DNA from 2 places in the Exiguobacterium sp. JMULE1 genome. Region 2 is predicted to be linked to the other one. Evidence: a T-box and tRNA genes for the amino acid it is inferred to sense, from the RefSeq annotation. Region 2 holds a T-box; the other holds one or more tRNA genes.
The links. The T-box of region 2 lies ahead of alaS (alanine--tRNA ligase). A T-box ahead of a tRNA ligase gene usually reads a tRNA of that ligase, here a tRNA-Ala.
Positions count from the first base shown of each region.

Region 1: it has a tRNA-Ala gene. The T-box ahead of alaS (alanine--tRNA ligase) is inferred to sense a tRNA for this amino acid. The anticodon was not compared.

Region 1 is NZ_SGWC01000002.1:2,813,702-2,820,323, reverse strand. Features, by position in the region: gene EXW93_RS14780 (hypothetical protein) at 1-71, opposite strand, end outside; gene EXW93_RS14775 (ATP-binding cassette domain-containing protein) at 71-1,972, opposite strand; gene EXW93_RS14770 (redox-sensing transcriptional repressor Rex) at 2,140-2,799, shown strand; gene EXW93_RS14765 (twin-arginine translocase TatA/TatE family subunit) at 2,799-2,999, shown strand; gene tatC (twin-arginine translocase subunit TatC) at 3,007-3,786, shown strand; tRNA gene EXW93_RS14755 (tRNA-Ala) at 3,891-3,966, shown strand; gene EXW93_RS14750 (S8 family serine peptidase) at 4,188-6,622, shown strand, end outside.
Region 2 is NZ_SGWC01000002.1:2,042,703-2,049,324, forward strand. Features, by position in the region: gene alaS (alanine--tRNA ligase) at 1-2,148, opposite strand, end outside; T-box leader at 2,206-2,416, opposite strand; gene recD2 (SF1B family DNA helicase RecD2) at 2,459-4,684, opposite strand; gene EXW93_RS11070 (VOC family protein) at 4,801-5,349, shown strand; gene EXW93_RS11075 (tetratricopeptide repeat protein) at 5,395-6,060, opposite strand; gene mnmA (tRNA 2-thiouridine(34) synthase MnmA) at 6,074-6,622, opposite strand, start outside.

The DNA of each region.
Region 1 (6,622 bases), 770 kb from region 2:
AACGGTACGAAATAGAGAACACCGGATAGTAATCCTAAGATGAGATTGATGAAAAAGCTCTTCGTCCGCATCAGTGTTGGTTCTCCCATCGTTCCATTAATTCGAGCAAATCGACATCAATCTGATCACGTTCTGCCGAAAGTGCCGTTGCTTTCGGAATGTCATTGAAGACTTCCGGTTCGCAAAGCAACTGTTCGATCTCCGCTGAACGCTGTTCGAGCCGCTCAATGTCTTGTTCGAGTTGTTCGATTTGCTGACGGCGCTTGCGCTCTTCTTTCTGCGCTTCTTTATCGATCGTCTTCGACGCCGTGACCTTTGCAGCTTTTGCTTCCTCGGCTTCAAGACGCGCAATCTCTTCTTGCTCCGCCTTCTTCTCCGTGTAGTACGAATAATCACCGAGGTATTCCGTCACGCCGGCTTCACTCATCTCGATGACGCGGGTCGCGATTCGGTCGATGAAGTAACGGTCGTGAGAGACGAATAACAGCGTTCCTTCGTAGTCGACGAGCGCATTTTCAAGGACCATCTTCGAATCTAGATCTAAATGGTTCGTTGGCTCATCGAGGACGAGGACGTTCGTTTTCCGGAGTTTCAGTTTTGCAAGTGCGAGACGTCCGCGTTCGCCACCAGATAACTCATGGACGATCTTGAAGACATCGTCACCGCTAAACAAGAATTGCCCGAGGACAGACCGGACTTCTTGTTCACGCATCAGTGGCCATTCGTTCCAAATCTCATCGATGACGCGGTTCCGGTCATTGAGTTCTGCCTGCTCTTGATCGTAATATCCGATCGAGACGCCAGTTCCGAAACGGAAATCACCGAAGAGGGGGCGTAAGCGACCGACGAGGACTTTTAAGAGCGTCGACTTTCCGATGCCGTTCGGTCCGACGAGTGCCAGTGATTCACCGCGTTGCAAGCGGAACGTGATGTCTTTTGAGACAGCTTCTTCGTAACCGATCGCCAGTTGATTCACTTGAAGAACGTCGTTTCCGCTCTGTTTTTCAATCGGGAAGGACAGGACCGTGCTACGCTCATCCCCATCTGGTCGGTCGAGCCGGTCGACTTTCTCGAGTCGCTTCCGGACACTTTGGGCACGTTTTGTCGTCGTCGCCCGAGCGATGTTGCGTTGAATGAAGTCCTGCATCTTCGCGATCTCTTCTTGTTGCTGTTCGAACTGTTTCATTTCTTGATCGTACAATGCCGCTTTTTGTTCCAAGTACTTCGTGTAGTTACCGGTGAACTTACGGCAGACATTGCGTGACAGCTCATAGACGACATTGACGACTTGGTCAAGGAAGTACCGGTCGTGCGAGACGATCAGAACGGCACCACGATAACCGCCGAGGTAACTTTCGAGCCAAGCGAGCGTATCGATATCGAGGTGGTTGGTTGGCTCATCGAGAATGAGGAGCTCTGGTGCTTGCAGGAGCATCTTCGCTAAGGCGAGACGTGTCCGTTGACCACCGGATAACGTTTGGATCCGGCGCGAATAATCGTCCGGATAAAAGCGCATGCCGTGCAGGACGGAGCGGATATTCGCTTCGAACTGATAACCACCCGCTTCTGAGAAGTCGTGTTGCGCTTGATCGTACGTCTTTAGGAGACGATCGTAAGCGATCGGGTCGTTCAAGATATGCTCCATACCCATTTCGATTTCCATCCGACGCAGTGTTCGTTCTTGTTCCTGCAAATGTTCAAAGACGGTCAGCATCTCGTTCCAGATCGTCTCGTTCGATTCAAGACCACTGTCCTGCGCGAGATAACCGATTTTGACATCCTTACCTTTCATGATGTCACCCGAGTCATGACTGAGTTCGCCAGCAATGATTTTGAGCAATGTCGATTTACCAGCACCATTTCGTCCGACGAGCGCAATCCGGTCGCGCTCTTGTACTTCCAATTTGATATTTTCTAAAATCGGCTCAACGCCGAATGATTTCGAGAGTTGGTTGACTTGTAAGAGTATCATTTCCATCCATCCTTCCACCCTTTAGTCTATCACGAACAAAAGCGCGAGGTCCTGCGGAATATATTATTTGTGACTCTATGTGAAGTGGTTTACAATCAAGGAGAGTAGAAAGCTTTTTGCAAAGATTTGGGTGCCACGATGGATGTGGCCGAAGGGGGAACTGCAGGATGAATGGACCAGACACAAAAATTCCACAAGCGACAGCAAAACGGTTGCCGCTATATTATCGCTTCATCCAAAGTTTATACAATTCAGGCAAGCTCCGCGTCTCTTCTGCTGAGTTAAGCGAGGCGGTGAAGGTTGATTCAGCAACGATTCGTCGCGATTTTTCCTACTTTGGGGCATTAGGGAAGAAGGGGTATGGATATAACGTTCAACATCTCTTAACGTTTTTCCGCAAAACCTTGAATCAAGATGAGGTGACGAATGTTGCCTTAATCGGGGTCGGTCATCTCGGAACAGCGTTTGCAAATTATAACTTTTTAAAGAATAATAGTACTCGGATAGTCGTTGCGTTTGATGCGGACGAAGAGAAGGTCGGAACAACGACGCATGACGTTCCAATCTATCATGTTTCGGACATGAAAGAACAAATCGAAGCGAATCAGGTCGATGTTGCCATCTTGACGGTTCCATCCCAGTTCGCGCAGTCAGTAGCGGATGAGTTAGTCGAGTATGGTGTGACTGGCATCCTGAACTTTACGCCCGCGCGGTTGAACGTGCCAGCGAGCGTCCGGGTCCATCACATCGATTTATCGATCGAGTTGCAGTCGTTAGTTTATTTCATGAAGCATTATTCGCAATCAGCTGAAGGAGTGAAATCATAATGGAAAACCTTATCCCGTCAACTATAGCATTCATCGGACCAGGTAGTTTAGCACTAATCGGTGTCGTCGCATTAATCATCTTCGGACCGAAGAAATTACCTGAACTTGGTCGTGCTGCGGGTCAGACATTGAAAGAGTTCAAGAGCGCAACGAACGGTATCATGGACGACGATAAAAAGGATGAACCGAAAGAGAAGTGATTGAATCATGGCGATTGATCAAGAACAAAGCGTGACGTCGCATCTGGACGAACTGCGTAAACGGATCGTCTGGTCGCTTATCATCGTCGTCGTCCTGTTCGCTGTTGCATTTCCGCTCGTCCGACCGCTCGTTCGCTTCTTGCAAGCGGACTTAAAAGAGCTCGGTATCGGTTTGAATGCCTTCAACGTCGCAGATCCTTTAATGTTGTATTTGAATCTTGCGTTCATCATCGCAATCGTGCTGGCATCGCCGTTCTGGATGTATCAACTGTGGGCATTCGTCCGCCCTGGTCTGTATGATAAGGAGCAAAAAGCGACATTGACGTATATTCCGGTCATCTTCTTTCTATTTTTGGCTGGTGTAGCCTTCTCATACTTTTGGTTGTTACCTTTCTTATTAAAAGTTTCGACTGAATTAGGGAAGGAACTCGGAATCGAACAAGTCATCGGAGTCGAGAACTACTTCAGTTTTTTAATCCGATTAACGATTCCGTTCGGTCTTCTTTTCCAATTGCCGGTCGTGACGATGTTTCTGACACGTCTTGGTCTCGTGACGCCAATTTTCATGCGAAAGAATCGGAAATATGCGTACTTTGCGCTGTTCGTCGTTGCGGCATTGATCGCACCGCCGGACGTGACGTCACACTTGATGATCTCGGTCCCATTGTTCGTTCTCTATGAGATCAGCATCTTGATTTCTGCGCGGACGTACAAAAAGGTCTTGATCCTCGAGCAACAGGCAGAGCTTGAACGACAGGCGGATTTGATGCGTGAATTGAATAAATGAATCGTGGATTCCTTCTAATGATTTTGGAAGGAATTCTTTTTTATGAAAGCGTTATTTTTATATTGATAAAGCAGTTAGCGATGCGTATACTAAAGTTAATTCATGGGGGCTTAGCTCAGCTGGGAGAGCGTTTGGCTGGCAGCCAAAAGGTCGTCGGTTCGATCCCGATAGTCTCCACCATATTCATACACTTCAAACTCTTGAGGATTCAAGAGTTTTTTTGTTTTTCTTAAAATATGGAAATGAGATATAAAGTGTCAATAAAAACAAATAATTATATAAAACAGACAGAACCGAATTGTTTATTTCCATCTATTTCATTAAACTAAATATACAGAATTTTCGTTTAACTGTTTTGTTGGTAACATCATTATGGTTTTTTAGAAAAGGGGAAAAGAAGCATGAAGAAGGAAATCGCACTCTTGGCAGCTGTCTTAATGACATCTTCCAACTTGGTTAGTGCTCAAGGAGCACTGTCCTCGCAAGATAAGGCAAGCGGTCAAAAGCCGCATGCCCTCTCACTTAAGAAAACAGGACAGGAGAAGGTGTATAAGCAGTCTGACAAGGTCCGTGTCGTCATCGAGATGGAGCAGAAGCCGGCGATTCAAATCGCGCAGGCACAAAACAAGCGGTATAGCACATTGAGCAATGCCGAAAAAGAGTCGATTAAGGATCGCCTCGTCAGCGTCCAAAAATCAGTCAAGTCAGCGATCGCTAAAAAATCGATTCCCGTTACATATAAGGAAAGCTTCACGACCGTCATCAACGGATTCAGTGGTGAAGTCAAGTTCGGCGACATCGAAGACATCAAACAACTCGCCGGAGTCAAGAGCGTACATATCGCCCATGAATACGCGCGACCGAAAGCCGATAAAGGCGCAAAACCAGACATGTTGTATAGCAAAGATATGGTTAATGCAAAAGAAACATGGCAGGATTATGGCTTCAAAGGGGAAGGGACAATCGTAGCGGTCATCGATACGGGGATTGATCCATCGCATAAAGATATGGTGTTGAGCCCGGAGACGAAGATCGATTTGACTTCTTCGAAGGTTGAGAGTGCTAAAGAAACAAAAGGACTAAAAGGGAAGTATTTTACGGAAAAAGTCCCATACGGCTATAACTACGCTGATCACGATAGCGAAATCCGTGATTTAGGTGCAGGTGCATCGATGCACGGAATGCACGTAGCGGGTACGGTCGGTGCCAATGGAGACGAAGCAAATGGCGGGATCAAAGGAGTCGCACCGGAAACACAACTCCTCGCGATGAAAGTATTCGGAAATGATCCAGGCATGCCATCGACATTCAGTGATATCTATATCAAAGCGATCGATGATGCGATTGCTCTCGGTGCGGATGTCATCAACATGAGTCTTGGTTCGACGGCATCGTTCGTCAATGCGGATGATCCGGAACAACGCGCAATCGTCAACGCGATGAACAACGGGATTCTATGCGCGATCTCTGCCGGGAACTCGGCATTCATAAGTCATGGTGCAGGTAATCCGTATACAGCGAATCCTGACATCGGTGTCGTAGGATCTCCGGGTCTGATCAGCCAAGCACTTCAAGTCGCATCGCTAGAGAATACGAAATTGACGCTTGAAGGCATGGCACTGACGATCGACGGACAGGATGCTGGTTACTTGGCGTACCAAAAGCAGGACTCGCCGAATCCGATCACAGTCTTCGGTAAAGAGAAAAAGGACGTCATCTATGTTGGTGATGGTCAAGCGTCGAATTACGAAGGAAAAGATGTTAAAGGCAAAGTCGTCTTTGTCGTACGAACAGGCGATTTTAACTATGCGAAAATTCAAGGGGAAGCCGAAAAACAAGGAGCAGTCGGTGTCGTCGTTCGTGGACGAATTGATCATGGGGATTACGTCAGCATGGCACTCAACAATCCGACGATTCCGATGGTGACGCTCAGTATCGCGGATGGGAACGATCTTGAAGCAAAAGCAAAAGCAGGAAAAGCGATTACTGTGACGTTCGACGGAAAGCCGGTTTCAATAGACAATCCAGTAGCGGGAGAAATGGCAGAATCATCGTCATGGGGTGTTACACCGAATCTTGATTTCAAGCCGGAAATCACGGCGCCAGGTGGAAAAATTTATTCGACGCTCAATGATAACGAGTACGGCGTCATGAGTGGTACTTCGATGGCGGCACCGCACGTCGCAGGAGGAACAGCACTCGTCATGCAACGGATTGCAAAAGACTTTAAGGTCAATGGCGCGACACGCGTGAAATTAGCGAAGAATATTCTCATGAACACGTCACGTCCACAGCTTGATAAAGGACAGTATAATGCTGAAGCAAAAACAGGTAGTTTCTATTCGCCACGTCGCGAAGGTGCTGGTTTAATGGATCTTCATGCTGCGATGAAAACACCAGTCGTCGTCACGGAAACGAAATCAGGTGAAGGAAAGGCTGCACTCAAAGAAGTCGGTGAGAAATTCACGTTTACGCTTGATTTGAAAAACTACAGTAGCGAAAAAGTGACGTATCAATTAGCCGGTACGGTTCAATCAGATCTCGGTGCAGAAGGAACGAACTTCCTTGAAGCTAACAATATCTACAAGAAGAATTCAGTAGATGTGGTTGATCCGAATAAAGGGACATTCCCGATTGCATTCGCAGTCGGTTCGAAGAAAGCAAGCACGGTCTCCATCAATCCGAAAAGCTCGACGAAAGTTAGTGTCTCTGTCGATCTGAAAGATACAGTTGATTGGGCGAACGGTCTTCCACTTGAGCAAGTCTTTGAAAATGGCTACTTCGTTGAAGGTTTCGTTCGTTTGATCGATACGAAGAACAACAATCCAGAATTGAC
Region 2 (6,622 bases):
TTCCAAGTGCTGATTCATGACACGATACGCGCCTGCACCCGTTACCGCCTCGATTCGGCGTGTACCTGCACCGATCCCGGACTCTGAAACGATCTTGAACAAGCCGATTTCTGCTGTGTTCCCGACGTGGATACCGCCACACAACTCGATCGAGTACGTGCCTGCTGAGACGACACGAACCGTTTCACCGTATTTCTCACCGAACAATGCCATTGCGCCTTTTGCTTTTGCATCAGCGATGTTCATCTCTTCGATATCAACCGGTAGTGATGCCCAGATTGCTTGGTTGACGTCTTGTTCAATCTTCGTCAACTCTTCTTGTGTCACTGCACCGAAGTGTGAGAAGTCGAAACGAAGACGATCTGGAGAAACGAGTGATCCTGCTTGGTTGACGTGTGTTCCGAGCGTATCTTTCAATGCTTTATGAAGCAAGTGTGTTGCCGTATGGTTTTTCGTGACGGCTTTACGCTCTGCTGCTTCGACTGTTGCAACGACGTCTGCAGCTTCCGTTGCGATCCCTGTACGAACGATGACCGTATGCAAGTTTTGACCGTTTGGTGCTTTTTGAACATCTTTGACATCAAGAACGAAGTCTTTGCCTTCGATTGTTCCTGTATCCGCGACTTCACCACCACTTTCAGCGTAGAACGGTGTGATGTCAAGAATGACTTGTGCTTCTTCACCAGCAGCGACTTCTGTGACTCGTTCTCCATCATGCAACAATGCGATGATTTTCGCATCCGCCTTAAGGTCGGTATAGCCGACGAACGTACTTTTATCTTTTAGCGTCGAGAGGACTTCCGATTGCTGTTGCATCGAACCACTCTCTTCACGCGCTGCACGTGCACGCTGACGTTGTGCATCCATCGCTAGTTTGAAGCCTTCTTCATCAACAGACATCTGATGATCTTCCGCATACTCGACTGTCAATTCGAGTGGGAAACCATACGTGTCATACAGACGGAACGCATCTTCGCCACTGATAACATGCTCACCGTTCGCCTTAGACGTCTGAGCGACTGTGTTCAAGATTGCAAGACCGTCATGAAGTGTCTCATGGAAACGTTCTTCTTCGTTTTTGATGACACGTTTGATGAAGTCTGCTTTTTCTGGAACTTGTGGGTAGAAGTCAACCATGACATTCCCGACCGTATCGACGAGTTCATACATGAACGGACGCTCGATTCCAAGCATCTTCGCATAACGCACCGCACGGCGCAGTAAACGACGAAGGACATATCCGCGTCCTTCATTCGAAGGAAGCGCACCATCACCAATTGCGAATGATACGGTACGGATGTGGTCTGCGATGACTTTGAATGCTACATCGAGTTTCGAATCATCACGGTAGATTTTACCGCTGATCTCTTCTGTTTTGTGAATGATCGGCATGAACAGATCCGTATCGAAGTTCGTCGGCACGTCCTGCATGACACATGCCATCCGTTCGAGTCCCATTCCTGTATCGATGTTTTTACGCGGAAGTTCCGTGTAGTTGCCGTGTCCATCGTGGTTATACTGACTGAAAACGATATTCCAGATCTCGAGATAGCGTTCGTTTTCGCCACCTGGGTAGAGTTCTGAATCGTTCGGATCGTCTCCAAAAGCAGGTCCACGGTCGAAGAAGATTTCCGTGTTCGGACCAGATGGACCTTCACCGATTTCCCAGAAGTTATCTTCAAGTGGAATGATCCGCTCAGCCGGTACACCGAGTTCAAGCCAGATTTGACGCGCTGCGTCATCTTCCGGGTGAATCGTGACCGAGAGACGTTCCGGGTCAAGACCGTACCAGTCATCACTCGTCAAGAGTTCCCAGCCCCATTTGATTGCATCTTCACGGAAGTAATCACCGACAGAGAAGTTTCCGAGCATCTCGAAGAACGTATGGTGACGTGCTGTTTTCCCGACGTTTTCGATATCATTCGTCCGGATTGATTTTTGTGCGTTGACGATACGTGGATTATCAGGAATGACACGACCATCGAAATATTTCTTGAGTGTCGCAACCCCTGAGTTGATCCACAAGAGCGATGGATCCTCGACCGGTACGAGTGAAGCACTCGGTTCGATCGCATGCCCTTTGCTTTGGAAGAAATCAAGATACATCTGACGGATTTGTGCACCCGTTAATGGTTTTAGAGCTTTCATGAACAGTTACCCCCATTGGTTTTATTTGGACGCAAAAAAGCGATGCCTTCATCCCTGAAAAGGGACGAAAGCATCGCTTCCGTGGTACCACCCTCGTTCGTAAGCAATCCATTGCCTACCTCGAACATCTGATAACGGGGATGACCCGCAGGTGTTTACACCCGACTCCGGAAGGAGCTTCAAAGGGACTCGAGAAAGTGATTGCAGCAGACTCACTTCTCTCTGGACTCGAGTTTTCCTTTTACTTATCTTCCATCAACGTGTTACGTCCATTCATCTATCGTGATTATTACCTATCACACAGCATCCGTCAAGTCTTTGTCACCCCACCGAGTCGTTCAATCAATCGTGTTCGGCGCCGCGGCTCCTCTTCTTGCGACGCTTTATGAAACGCTCGTGGGTCGCCGAACAATAATAAACTCGACTTCGCACGGGTGACCGCCGTATAAATCAAGTTTCGGGAATGCTTGAATGCCCCCGTGAAATAGACCGGCATCAAGACGATCGGAAACTCGGACCCTTGTGCCTTGTGGATCGTAATCGCGTAGGCATGCGTGAATTGATCCCAGTCACTCCGGTTGTACTCGACTTCCGTCTGGTCGAAGCGGGCGATGATCTTATCCACCTTGTCGACGTTCTCTTTGGCGAAGAAGATATTGACGATTTCGCCGATATCTCCGTTATAGACGTTCTCTTCCGCATTATTGACGAGCTGAAGAATCTTATCCCCGGTCCGGTAAATCCGAGTGCCTTGTTTGACTTCGCGTTTTTTCGGTTCCTCCGGATTGTAGACGCGTTGCAAGGCGACATTCAGTTCGTCGATTCCGACCTGACCACGGTAAGTCGGTGCCAGAACCTGAACATCGAATTTCGAATACCCTTTTGCAAGTGCTTTTTCCGCGAAGGCTGAGATGCCACGTAACGTCTCTTGCGGAGACGCGGTGTAAAAGCGACGATCCGCAAGTGGTGATAACAAATCAGCTGACGTCGTCCGGTTCTTCAAATCGTGCGCGAGTCGTAAAATCGAAGAATCTTCCGCTTGGCGATGGACGACGTTCAAACGAACGACGGGAATCCCTTGCGTATCCATCAAGTCTGCCAGCACTTGCCCAGGACCAACGGATGGTAACTGATCCCGGTCACCGACGAACAAGATTTTCATACCGTTCGGCACAGCACGGAGCAGACTCGATAACAAGTAGATATCAATCATCGACGACTCATCGATGATCAGTACTTTCCCTGTAATCGGCTGATCTTCATTTAATTGGAAATTCGTTCCGTCATACTTCAACAGACGATGAATCGTCATCGCTGGGACGTCCGTCGCTTCCGACAAACGTTTAGCGGCGCGTCCGGTCGGTGCAACAAGGACGTACGGATAAACATCTCCCGTCTTGACACGACTTTTCTCAAGCGGCCAATCATGAATTTCTTGCAGGGCATGTAAAATTCCCTTGATGACGGTCGTCTTACCGGTACCGGGTCCACCGGTCAGAACCATCAGCGGCGCTTTGACCGCTAACTCGATCGCTTCTCGCTGTTGCGCCGCATATTCCATGCCAAACTGTTCTTCGAGGTGCCCGATTGCTTCAAGGATCGTCGCGACATCGACTTCCTGTTCGGCACCGTTCGCCATGACCCGCGCGAGTTCCTTCGCCGCTCGGACTTCAGCATAAAAGATTGTCGGTAAATACAGACAGCCTTCTTCGAGCTTGACCTTATCTTCAGCAAGCAATAGTTCAATCGCTTGTTCTAGCCGTTCCCCCGGGTCCTCACCAAGCAAACGGGGTGCTCGCTGCAATAGTGAGTCGACCGTCGCAAAGGCATGTCCCTCTCCTGCTTCTTGTTCTAATATGTGCATGATCGAAGCAGCGACGCGCTCCGGGTGTAATCCGACGAGTCCAAGATGTGATGCGATATGATCGGCTGTCTTAAAACCAATCCCATTCACTTCATACATCAAGGAATATGGATTCTCTCGTATTCGCGCCATGGCGTCCCCTTCGTAAGCAGCATAAATCTTTGCCGCTAGCTTCGGCGTAACATCAAATGGTGCTAAGAACAGCATCAACTGATCGACACCGTATAACGTGGCGAGTCGACTCAAGATGATGTCAGCTTGTTTTTGTTTTAACCCAGGCACCTGATTCAGTACCCGTTCATCTTTCAAAATGAGATCCACTGCCTCTTCTCCGAGAGCATCGACGATATTTTTCGCTGTCTTCGGACCAATGCCGGTGAACGAACCATTCGTCAAGAAGCGGATCGTCGCATGTTTTGTCATCGGAACCGATCGCCGAATCAGTTCCGCCTTCAGTTGTTTTCCGAATCGGGGATGATCGACGAGACGACCGAATGCTTGATACGTTCCTCCGAGTTCGATCCCAACCCCAGTACCCGTGATGACGAGCTCGGTTTCTTTCAGTTCAAAGTTCTTTTCTTTGACGGCGACCAATACAATGGAGTGTGCTTCTTCTTCAGAAGAAAAGAGCACACGTTTGACGCGCCCGACGACTTGATGGGGGTGCTCCATCACTCCACCTTCTTTCTCTCTTTTTCATTCGCTGCTTTCATCATAGCATTCGTTTACCGGATTTTAAATCAGGGAAAGATACCCTGAAACATTTCGTTAAGAGGAGGAGTTTAAGGATGGCACGTTTACCGATTGCAGGATTGTGTGAATTAGTACTTGAAGTCGAGGATATGGACCGTGCGGTTGGCTTTTGGAATGGGACACTAGGCATTCCAGTCGTCGAGCAATGGGCTCCTGAAGATGCGGAACCAAGTAAAGAACAATCTAAACAAGACGGGGTCTGGGCCACGTGGCTTTACATTGGCGGTAATACTCGACTCGGCCTGTGGCTGAAGCGAGACTTCACGATGGAAGAACGGACCGTCAAACACTTACCAGTATCCGAATGGGACACGTTGTACGATGAAGGTGGTGTCCATGTCCACTGTGCTTTCTACGTTGAGAAGGACGAGTTCCAGCAAGCCTTGAATCAATTGCGGGAAGCATCGATCACCGTGAAGCTCAGAGAATGGGACGAACAGGAGACATCGAATCAAAAAGAGCATTCTGCTTATTTCAAGGATACGGAAAATAACGTCATCGAACTGTACACGAAAAACATGGATGAAGCCTATGAAGACTTTTCCGGTCCACCACTTCGTGTCATCCGTGAAGTTGGGAATTAAATAGCATAAAAAAAGACGACTCCAGGCGGAATCGTCTTTTTTATATCAGTCTGCTTGTTTTAATAACGCATCCATCTTCGCTTTCGCGTCCCGCGCAAGGGCGTGTTCCGGCTGGTAGGCAAGAACGGCTTCGAGTTCTGCATAACAGGCTTCCTGTTGACCAAGGAAAGCAAGGGCAATCGCATAATTGTATCGTGCATCTGTATGCGTTTCGTCAAGCATCAAGACGTGCTCGAACATCTCGACCGCTTCTTCCAACTTCTCGTTTTGCGCTAAGGCAAGTCCGTATTGGAATGCGATCTCGATATCGACACCGTTTAGTTCTGACGCACGCTGTAAACGAGGCAACCCGCGGACTGGATCACCGAGTTTTTGATACGTCATCCCGAGCATGAAATGGAGATCCGCGTCGTCAAGTCCATATAATAACGCTGCCCGCAATGATTCCTCTGCTTCGACGAGTTTGTCGGCAGCAAAGAACAAGGCACCTTTCGCATAATAGGCACTCGCAAACGTATTATCGATCATCAGTGCCCGGTCATAAAAACGAAGCGCACGATCGGCGTCGTTCATCGATTGCAGTAATGTTCCAAGATTGACGTACGCCGTCGGATCTTTTGGATTTTCTTCGATCGCGTCGTTAAACGCTTGCGCTGCTAATTCATAATTTCCAGCTTCTAGATGCCGGAATCCTACTTCATTATAGTTCATCTTCTTTTGCTCCTTACGCTAGATAAGCGAGGCGTTCGCCTGCTTTATAGGCTGCATCGATCGTCGCACCACCGAGACAGATGTCTCCATCATAGAACACGACCGCTTGTCCTGGTGTGATTGCCCGTTGACGCTCGTCAAACGAGACATCGAGTCCCTCTTCGAGGACACGAACCGTGACCGCTGTATCTTGTTGACGGTAACGGAATTTCGCCGTACAACGGAATGTCTCACCGACTGGACGCTCAGATGTCCAGCTGACATCTGAAGCAAGTAATCCTTCCGAATACAGCAATTCGTTGTGGAACCCTTGATCGACATAGAGAATGTTCTCCTCTAAGTTTTTCCCGACGACGAACCAAGGCTCTCCGTCGCCACCGATACCGAGTCCATGACGTTGCCCCATCGTATAGTACATCAATCCATCGTGACGTCCCATGACGTTGCCGTCAAGTGTCCGCATCTCACCGGGTTGCGCCGGCAGATATTGACCGAGGAACTGTTTGAAGTTCCGCTCGCCAATGAAGCAAATGCCTGTCGAGTCTTTTTTCTTCGCCGTTGC